DNA from 3 places in the Amycolatopsis panacis genome. Region 2 is predicted to be linked to each of the others. Evidence: riboswitches for the same ligand, from Rfam matches in the RefSeq annotation. Region 2 holds a riboswitch; each other region holds the start of a gene.
The links. Region 2 has a riboswitch for cobalamin ahead of metE (5-methyltetrahydropteroyltriglutamate--homocysteine S-methyltransferase). Riboswitches for the same ligand answer to the same signal wherever they lie in the genome.

Region 1: another riboswitch for cobalamin. It lies ahead of D5S19_RS29145 (hypothetical protein); the one in region 2 lies ahead of metE (5-methyltetrahydropteroyltriglutamate--homocysteine S-methyltransferase).
Region 3: another riboswitch for cobalamin. It lies ahead of D5S19_RS05330 (CoA-acylating methylmalonate-semialdehyde dehydrogenase); the one in region 2 lies ahead of metE (5-methyltetrahydropteroyltriglutamate--homocysteine S-methyltransferase).

The regions. Positions count from the first base shown of each region.
Region 1 covers NZ_QZFV01000140.1:5,559-8,822, forward strand. Annotated here, with positions in the region: gene D5S19_RS29140 (CbiQ family ECF transporter T component) at 1-503, opposite strand, end outside; gene D5S19_RS29145 (hypothetical protein) at 490-1,146, opposite strand; cobalamin riboswitch at 1,164-1,305, opposite strand; gene D5S19_RS29150 (Gfo/Idh/MocA family protein) at 1,339-2,235, shown strand; gene D5S19_RS29155 (VanZ family protein) at 2,430-3,083, shown strand.
Region 2 covers NZ_QZFV01000109.1:158,045-161,308, reverse strand. Annotated here, with positions in the region: gene D5S19_RS23900 (ribonucleoside-diphosphate reductase subunit alpha) at 1-413, shown strand, start outside; gene D5S19_RS23895 (ribonucleotide-diphosphate reductase subunit beta) at 447-1,520, shown strand; cobalamin riboswitch at 1,614-1,797, shown strand; gene metE (5-methyltetrahydropteroyltriglutamate--homocysteine S-methyltransferase) at 1,932-3,264, shown strand, end outside.
Region 3 covers NZ_QZFV01000061.1:67,542-70,805, reverse strand. Annotated here, with positions in the region: gene D5S19_RS05330 (CoA-acylating methylmalonate-semialdehyde dehydrogenase) at 1-1,302, opposite strand, end outside; cobalamin riboswitch at 1,606-1,789, opposite strand; partial or broken gene D5S19_RS32885 (ImmA/IrrE family metallo-endopeptidase) at 1,790-2,074, opposite strand; partial or broken gene D5S19_RS32880 (hypothetical protein) at 2,503-2,553, opposite strand; gene D5S19_RS05320 ((2Fe-2S)-binding protein) at 2,630-3,264, opposite strand, start outside.

The sequences.
Region 1 (3,264 bases), on a different contig from region 2:
AGCTGTGGCGCCACGGACAACGCGACGGTGACCGCCGTACCCACTTCGTACAACGCCGCCGGCACCGCTTTCAGCAGGCGCTTCGGGTTCGCCAGCGCGTTCGCGGCGCCGACGCAGAGCACGATCGTGGCCAGCCGCAGGCCGTCGTAGAAGCCACCGAGCAGCTCTTCCGCCGAGGTGGGGCCGAGCAGCTCGATCCCGGCAGCCGCGGCGGGCAGCGGAATCCGCGGCAGGGTGAACAGCACGTGCCCGCCGTCCTCGCCGCCGATCAGGATCCGGAACAGCACTCGCGAGATCAGGATGACCGCGGCGACCAGCGCGTACATCCGGAACGCCAGCGCCCACGGCGCGTCACCACGCCGGGCGACCACGACGAACCCGGCCACCGCGAGCACCAGCCCGAGCAGCAGCGGGTTCGTGGTCCGGCTCGCGATGACCGCGAGCGCGAGCGCCCACACCCACCACGCGCCGGGATGCAGCGCTCGCGGACTAGGCCGCGCCACGCCGGCGCCGGATCGCGGTGACCACCCCGGCCACCGCGATCAGTACGACGACCACGATGCCCACGACCAGCCCCCACGGGAAACCGCTGTCCGAAGTGGACGACTCGGCGGCGGCGGGCGCGGGATCGTTCGCCTTGCGCACCGGGGCGGTCCGCGGCGGCGGGTAGTCGGTGTAGGACTTGCCGATCGCGAAGGACCAGCCCTCGAAACTGCCCGCGGGCGGCTTCCAGCCCTGCACGCCGACCTGGCTCGACTCCCATTTGCCGCCGTTGGTGGCGGTCCAGAAGCTCCAGGTGGCGTTCTCCGGCGGCATCCCGGTGCAGGACTGGTCCGCGGGCTTGTTCTCGATCTTGCACAGCAGCGCCAGCCCGTACTTGCCCGAACCGGCCAGCTCCAGCCCGGCGTTCTGCAGTGCGGTGAGCCCGTTCTCCTGCGGCCCCGGGGCGCAGCGGATGAGCGGGTCCCCGCCGAGACCCTGGAAGTCGACGATCACGGTGACCCCGTTTTCGTCCGGGCAGTACCCGGCGGTGCCCTTGCCGGGCACGGTCGCCGAGGCGGGCGCGGCGCCGCTCAGCCCGGTACCGATCAGAAGTACGCACCCGGCGAGGACTCGCCCCCAGTGGCGCGCGTGTGTGAACCGCATGTCTGATGAACCTCGCATCGATCGGGCCACGGCGGGCGATCCGGCTCGCGGCCCCGAGAAGGGGCCGCTCACGGTTGCGGGCCAGCGCCGGAATCCCACCGGCTTCCCCCGTTCGTGGCGTAGAACTCGTCGACGTTAACCCACCTCAGGCGCTCTTCGGAAGCGACCGCGACCACACCTACACTTCCGGACGTGGAATTCGGACAGCTGCGCGTCGGCCTCGTCGGAACCGGACCGTGGGCGGCCAGGGTGCACGCACCCGGGCTGGCCGAGCATCCGGGCACCGTCCTCAGTGCAGTGTGGAGCCGCCGTCCCGACGCCGCGCAGTCGCTCGCGAAGACCTACGACGCCGTGGCCGCCGGCAGCATCGACGAGCTGTTCGACCAGGTCGACGCGATCGCTTTCGCCGTGCCGCCGGCGGTGCAGGCAGAGATCGCGCCGCGCGCCGCGGCGGCGGGCAAGCACCTGATCCTGGAGAAGCCGATCGCCGCCGACCTGCCTGGCGCGCAGCGTCTGGCCGACGCGGTCACCGAAGCCGGAGTCGCGTCGCTGGTGATGCTCACGCTGCGTTTCGCACCGGAGACCCGCGACTGGCTCGACGGAATCAATCAGGCAGGCGGCTGGCGAGGCGGCGGCGCGCGCTGGCTGTCCGGCGCGTTGCTCGGCGGTCAGTACGCCGGTTCGGCGTGGCGGCAAGACCCATCGGGCGGTGCACTCGCGGACATCGGACCGCACGCGTTCGATCTGCTCGACGCCGCGCTCGGCCGGATCACCGAGGTGCTCGCCGCGCACTGCGGCGCGGAAGATCTCTGGCATGTGTTGCTGGCCCACGAGAACGGGGCGACCAGCACCGCGACGCTCACCCTGCGGCTGCCGGTGCGACCGACCGTAGCGGAGGTCGCGGTGTACGGCGAGCACGGCTACCGCAGGTTTAGCCGGTCGGGTACTGCCGCCGAGTCGTATACCGCACTGCTGGATGATTTCGCGGCCATGGTTTCCAGCGGAATTTCCACGCACCCGTGTGATGTGCGCAGGGGTGTGCACCTGGCATGGATCGTCGACCAGGTACGGGCGCTGACCGGCCGATGACCTCGATCGTCCCTTGTGGAGCGTGACTCTTCCGCTCCACTATGGACACCCCATGCACGGGATCCCGTTTCCCGCCACCGAAGGATTCACCGAATAGGGCGGGTCACCCTGTGTGTCTGGCGGATCCCGCGTCGCGATGGTGACCTTGGAACAGGAAACAAGCGGTTCGCCGAGGGGTTCGAGAAGGGAAGCGCATGGGTGCCCTGCTGCGCGCTTTCTGGGGGATCATTCCGGCCACAGCCATCGCGCTGCCGTACGCGATGCTGTGCTGGCCGTTGCTCACCGTCCGCCGGCGGCGAAGAGCCGGTGTCAGCCTGGCCCGCGCCTCCGCGACCGCCGGGGCGGACGTGCTGATCGTGACGCTCGGCGCGCTGGTGCTGATCCTGGTCACGATGCCGGTCGGCGACAGCCACAGCAGCACGCTGGATCTGATGCCCGGCGCCGATCTCGCTGACGCGTACGCCGACGGAGGCTCGCTGTGGCAGGTGCTCGGCAACCTGTTCCTGCTGCTGCCGCTGGCCGCGCTGGTGCCATTGCGGGTGCCCCGGCTGCGCTCGGTCCGCCGGATCGCCCTTCTCGCGCTGGTCCTGTCGGTGCTGGTCGAGGCGACCCAGTTCGTGCTCCACAACGGCCGGGTCACCTCGACCGACGACGTGCTGCTGAACACGCTGGGCGCCGTACTCGGCGCGGCCGCGACCCGGCTCGTGTGGCGGCGGCGGGATCGGCCGGCACCGGCGATCCCGGAACAGGTGCGGCGGACCGCCTGCGTGGCCCCGATCCAGCTGCACAGCAGCCGTCCCGCGCCCAGTGCCCGGTACGCCGGGCTCAGCCACCCGGAACGGCGGTGAAAAACCGGTTGCGCCTACCGGCAGACTGAACGCAGTACCCCGTTTCGGACGAAGGAATGCCTATGTTCGCCGCCACGGCCCGCGTCGGCCGAGGTCCGGCCTGACGCGAATAAGCCAGCCGTTCGCGCACGCATCGTGCCCGAGCGCCGCCGCGTCCTGCATTCCTTCCTCCGAAAGGGTT
Region 2 (3,264 bases):
TGTACCGCTATGCCTGGCACAAGGGGCTCAAGACCACGTACTACCTGCGGGCCCGCTCGGCCACGCACGTGGAGAAGAGCACCCTGCGCGGCACCGACGGCAAGCTGAACGCGGTCTCGGCCACCCCCGCCGCCACCGCCCCCGCGGCGAGCCCGGCAGCGGCCCGGCCGGCTGGTCCCGTCCCGTCGCCGAGCCCGGCCCCTTCGCCGTCGGCCGGCCCGGTCTCGGCAGCGTCTCCTTCGCCGTCGGCCGGCCTGGCTCCGTCGCCCGGCCCCGCAGCCGCGGTCCCGGCCACCCCGCCCGCCGCGCAGCCGGAATCGAAGGAGCTGCCGAAGGTGGACGACGTGGACTTCGTCGCCACCGAAGGCGCCGCCTGCCGCATCGACGACCCCGACTGCGAAGCCTGCCAGTAACGCCCGACCACGAAGCTTGAGGTGAGTGGATACATGACCAACGTGGAGAGCACGGACGCGACCGGGCTGGGCCGGATCGAGGTCGGCGCGGGCCGGATCGACGTCGACGACAAGCGGATGATCAACGCCCGCGCCGACGTGAACCAGCTGCTGCCGATGAAGTACCGCTGGGCCTGGGACAAATACCTGGCCGGCTGCAACAACCACTGGATGCCGACCGAGGTCGCGATGCAGGCCGACATCGCGCTGTGGAAGTCCGCCGACGGCCTGACCGACGACGAGCGTCAGATGCTCAAGCGCAACCTCGGCTTCTTCGCCACCGCGGAGTCCTTGGTGGCCAACAACATCGTGCTCGCGGTGTACCGGCAGATCACCAACCCGGAGTGCCGCCAGTACCTGCTGCGCCAGGCGTTCGAGGAGGCCGTGCACACGCACACCTTCCAGTACATCTGCGAGAGCCTCGGCCTGGTCGAGGGCGAGCTGTTCAACATGTACCGCGAGGTACCGTCCATTTCGGACAAGGACGCCTGGGCGCTGAAGTACACCCAGCACCTGGAGGACCCGGACTTCGAGACCGGCACGCCGGAGGCGGACACCGCGTTTCTGCGCGATCTGGTGGCGTTCTACGTGATCTTCGAGGGCATGTGGTTCTACACCGGTTTCGCGCAGATCCTGTCGCTGGGCCGGCGGAACAAGATGGTCGGCATCGCCGAGCAGTACCAGTACATCCTGCGGGACGAGTCGATCCACCTGAACTTCGGTATCGACTGCATCAACCAGATCAAGATCGAGAATCCGCACCTGTGGACCGAGCAGTTCCAGGCCGAGGTCCGGCAGATGCTGACCGACGCCTGCGAGCTGGAGGTCGCCTACGCCCGCGACACCATGCCGCGGGGCATGCTGGGCCTCTCGGCGCAGCTGTGCGAGCAGTACATGCACTTCATCACCGACCGGCGCGCGCAGCAGATCGGGCTGGCGCCGATCTTCGGGGAGACGGAAAACCCGTTCCCCTGGATGTCGGAGGCGATGGACCTGAAGAAGGAGAAGAACTTCTTCGAGACCCGGGTCATCGAGTACCAGTCGGGCGGCGCGCTGGACTGGGACTGATCCCGCACTCCGGGAATCGAGTACGACTTGTGCCGTCTCCGGCCACGACCCGCTAGGCTCGGCCACGCCACTGGTTCGCCAGGACGTGGCCGAGCCTCTTTGCGGCGCGGCCGCGCACTGGGGAGGCAACAGGGAACCCGGTGTGAATCCGGGACTGCCCCGCAGCGGTATGTGGGAACGGAAGCCGTCACCGCGAGAGCGGTACAGCACTGGGCGCGAGCCCGGGAAGCGACGGCCGGTAGGCACGAGCGGTACGCCCACGAGTCCGAAGACCTGCCCGTGGTACGCGCGCCGAAGGCGTGCGTGAGTCCGGGCCTCGTGGGACAAGGCGCGACCGAAGCACGGCTCCCGCGTGCCCGGGCTCATCCGGCGAGCACGTGAGGATGCACAGCTGTGAACACCCTGAACACCCTGAACACCCTGGGCACCACTGTCCTCGGTCATCCGAGGATCGGGCCGGACCGGGAGCTCAAACGAGCACTGGAGGCCTACTGGGCGGGCAAGGCCACCGAGGCCGGCCTGCTGGAGACCGGGCGGAGGCTGCGCGAGCGGACCTGGACCGCTCTGCGCGACGCCGGTCTCGGCTCGATCCCGTCGAGCACGTTCTCCCACTACGATCAGGTGCTCGACATCGCCGCGCTGTTCGGCGCGCTGCCCGGGCGTTTCACCCGGCTGGGCCTTTCCCCGCTGGACACCTACTTCGCCGCCGCCCGCGGGGTGCCGGACGCGCCCGCGCTGGAGATGACGAAGTGGTTCGACACGAACTACCACTACCTCGTCCCGGAGCTGGGCCCGGACAGCCGGTTCACGCTGACCGGCACCGCCCCGCTCGACGAGGTCCGCGAAGCGAAGGCGCTGGGTGTCACCCCGCGGCCGGTGCTGGTCGGACCGGTCACTTTCCTGGTGCTGGCCAAGGCGGACACCCCCGGGTTCGAGCCGATCGAACTGCTCGACGAGCTGCTGCCCGCCTACGTCGAGCTGCTGCGCCGCCTGCGGACCGAAGGCGTGGAGTGGGTGCAGCTGGACGAACCGGCGTTCGCCGCCGACCGGAGCACCGCCGAGCTGAACGCGCTCACCCGCGCCTACCACGTGCTGGCGAAGGAGACCGACCGGCCGAAGCTGCTGGTCGCCGGGTACTTCGGCAAACTGGGCCGGGCGCTGGGCGTGCTCGCCCGCTCCCCGATCGAGGCGCTGGCCGTCGACCTGGTCACCGATGAGTCCTTTGTGGACGATGTGGTGGCGGAAGGCGCGCTGCGCGACAAGGAGATCCTCGCCGGGGTCGTGGACGGGCGCAACGTGTGGCGCACCGATCCGGACCGCGCGCTCGCGTGCGCGCGTCGGCTGGCCGGCACCGCCGCCCGGGTCAGCGTGAGCACGTCGTGTTCGCTGCTGCACGTGCCCTACGACGTGACCGCGGAGACTCGGCTCGAACCGCGGCTGCAGAGCTGGCTCGCGTTCGCCCGGCAGAAGGTCGACGAGGTGGTGCTGCTCGGCCGCGCGCTCGACGGCGAGGACGTGGACCTGGCCCCGGCGCGCGCCGCGGTGGCCGATCGCGCCGGCGCCACCGAGCTGACCGACCCGGCGGTCCGCAGCAGGCTCGCCGGGCTGACCGAGGCAGACGCCGTCCGCCCGCCGTACGCGCAGCGTGCCGCCGCCCAGTCGGCCGCGCTGAACCTGCCGGATCTGCCGACCACGACCATCGGATCCTTCCCGCAGACCGGCGACGTGCGCCGCGCCCGTGCCG
Region 3 (3,264 bases), on a different contig from region 2:
GCCGGTGTCGACGCGCGAGGTGAAGTCCCGCGCGGTGTCGCCGTCGCGGGTGAAGATCGCGACGCCGTTGCCGTACTCGTGCTCGCTCGGCAGCCGCAGGGCCTCCTCGTAGTTCTCCGCCCGCACGATCGAAAGGACCGGGCCGAAGATCTCTTCCCGGTAGATCCGCATGTCCGGGGTGACCCGGTCGAACAGGCAGCCGCCCAGGAAGAAGCCGTTCTCGTGACCGGGCACGGTCAGGTCGCGGCCGTCCACCACCAGCTCGGCGCCCTCCGCCACGCCGATGCGGACATAGTCCCGGGCACGCTGCGCGGCCGCGGCGGTGACCAGCGGCCCGAAGTCGGACGTCTCGTCCAGCGCCGGGCCGACCTTCAGGTCCCGCACCCGTTCGGCGAGCCGCTCGACGAGTGCGTCCGCAGTGGCCTCGCCGACCGGGACGGCGACCGAGATCGCCATGCACCGCTCCCCCGCGGACCCGTAACCTGCCCCGACCAACGCGTCCACGACCTGGTCGAGATCGGCATCGGGCATCACGATCATGTGGTTCTTCGCGCCGCCGAAGCACTGCGCCCGCTTGCCGTGCGCGGCCGCGGTGGAGTACACGTACTGCGCGATGTCGGACGAGCCGACGAAGCCGACCGCCTGCACCCGGGGCTCGGTCAGGAGCGCGTCGACCGCCTCCTTGTCGCCGTTGACCACCGAGAACACGCCCGGCGGCAGACCGGCCTTGAGGAACAGCTCAGCCAGCCGCAGCGGCACGGACGGGTCCCGCTCGGAGGGCTTGAGCACGAACGCGTTGCCGCAGGCTATCGCCGGCGCGGCCTTCCACAGCGGGATCATCGCCGGGAAGTTGAACGGAGTGATCCCGGCGACGACGCCGAGCGGCTGCCGCATCGAGTAGACGTCGATACCGGTGCCCGCGCTGTCGCTGTATTCGCCCTTGAGCAGGTGCGGGATACCGAGGGCGAACTCGACCACGTCGAGCCCGCGCTGGATGTCGCCGTGCGCGTCGGCGACGGTCTTGCCGTGCTCGGAGGAGAGCAGCCGCGCGAGGCTGTCCTGGCCGTGGCGCACCAGGTCGAGGAAGCGCATCAGCACCCGGGCGCGGCGCTGCGGGTTCCACCGCGCCCATTCCCGCTGCCCTTCGACGGCGATGTCCACCGCGGCGGTGACCTCGTCGACGGAGGCCAGCGGGACCCGTGCCTGCACCGCGCCGGTGCTGGGGTCGAAGACGTCGGAGAACCGCCCGGAGGTGCCGGGGATCGGCTTGCCGCCGATGAAGTGGGTGAGTTCGGGGATCATGGTCAGCCTTTCGGAAAGCACGCAGGAGGAGGCCGGGGCGCACGGCAGCGAGCCGCGACGACCGGCAGGGCGCAGGCACCGGATGACGAGCGCGGTCACCCCGCATCGGGGACCGCACACCACTGCCCCGGCGCCGATCGGCCCCGGTCACAGCGCACGGCCCCGGCACGCCAGGCACCGGGCACGCCACCGCTACCGCGCCTGCCGGACGGGCGCGGCGGGGCTACCGGGGCACCTGGGGTGGACCGGCGGCTTTCGCGCAGGCAGGAAGAATCCGCATGCGTTCTGCTCCATCCTCGTGGACGAACACGGACGTCCACGGCCGGTATCCTGGCTCCCGGATCTGCGGCGCCCCGGCCTTCCCGGCTCGCGCCAGTGGCCTTGCTTCGGGGACCGCTCCCCGGTCACAGTGGCGGGACCGCGCCGGATTCGCACCGGACTTCCCTGCACCGTGGACCTTGGTCACACCCTAAAGTAGGAAGTCCTACTATGTCGAGAGTGGCGCAGCCCTCATCGCGCGGTCACCGGACAGCAGGGTGACGTCGTAACGCAGCCGTTCGGCCGCGCCGAGGAAAACCCTATACGGCAACACCAGCGCGCCCGCGTAGTAGTTCGCCAGCCCGATGCGCAGCAGCCGCCGGGCGGTCTCGTCGCCGAACCCGGCCCGCTCGGCCAGCCGCGCGATCTCGTCTCCTGATTCCAGCATCGCCAGCTCGGAGGCGAGCCGGAACGCGGCCTGCCCCGGCCGCAGCGCGGGCGCGAGCCGCAATACCTTGCGGCGGCCGTCGAATTCGTGCCGCCCGGTGCCTCTCCGGGACGCAGCCGCAGATGCGCGGACAGCTCCTCGGCACTGCGGTCGAGTACCGCGACGTGGTTGTTACGGGTGTAAAACCAATCGCGCACCTGTTCGTGCGGCTGCTGCGCGGAAGTCTGGTCCATGCCCTGCTCCGCGGTGAGCGCGGCGATGTTCTCCACCGATTCCCGGTAACGCCGGCGCAGCGCGACCATCACCCGTGCGACGTCGGGCAGTTTCGTGGTCAGCTCATCGACCGCGCCGGGCGAGACCGCTCCGTCCAGAGTGTCGTCCGCGAAGACTTCCCGCACGTCGGCGACGAGACGGGCGGTGTCCTGCGCGGCGAAGAACTCCGCGTCCACCCCGAACCGCTCGGTCAGCTTCAGCAGCACGGCGAGGGTGAGCGGGCGGCCATTGTGCTCCAGCTGGTTGACGTAACCGGGCGAGATGCCGAGCACCCTGGCCAAACGGGCTTGAAGGCTGTGAAGGGTCCCTTCACGGACTCTGAGGCTGTGAAGGGACCCTTCACAGCCTTCAAGCCGGACGGCCGGTGAGGACGCAGTCGCCGCATTTCGGGCCGGCGCGGCCCGGTGCGGCGCGGTAGATCAGGCAGCAGCTGGTGCGGCGGAAGCGGCCGCCGGTCCGGGTGGCCGCACCGGCCAGCGGCGGGGATTGCTCCAGCGTGGCCAGCAGCACCGAGACTGCGTCCGTCCACTCCGGACGCTCGCCGCGGAGCACGACGGCCGCGCCGTTCAACGCCGACGCGAGGTTGCCCTGCCGTACCTTGGCGGCCAGCGAGAACGCCCCCACAGCCCGGTCCAGCCGGGCCATGGGTCCATTGAGGACTCGCTCGGCGAACGCACCGGCCACTTCGGACGGTGCGACCGGCGTGAGGTCGGCGCGCAGCGACAATGGCATCGCCCCGCCGGTCACCGGCTGCCACCACGCGTCCGCGAAATCCGGGACGAGGTGATGCCCGGCCGCGAGCGCCAGCGCGGGCGAACACAGCCGGGCGGCCATCCCGAGGTGCGCCACCGAGGCGGCGACCCGCAGCTCCACGTCACCGCCCCCGGCCGCGAGCGCCGCATGGACCTGCCCGACCCGGTGCCGCAGCGCCGGACCGTCGTCGAGGACCTCGGCCAGCGGCCGCCACAGCCTTGGCGGAGCGG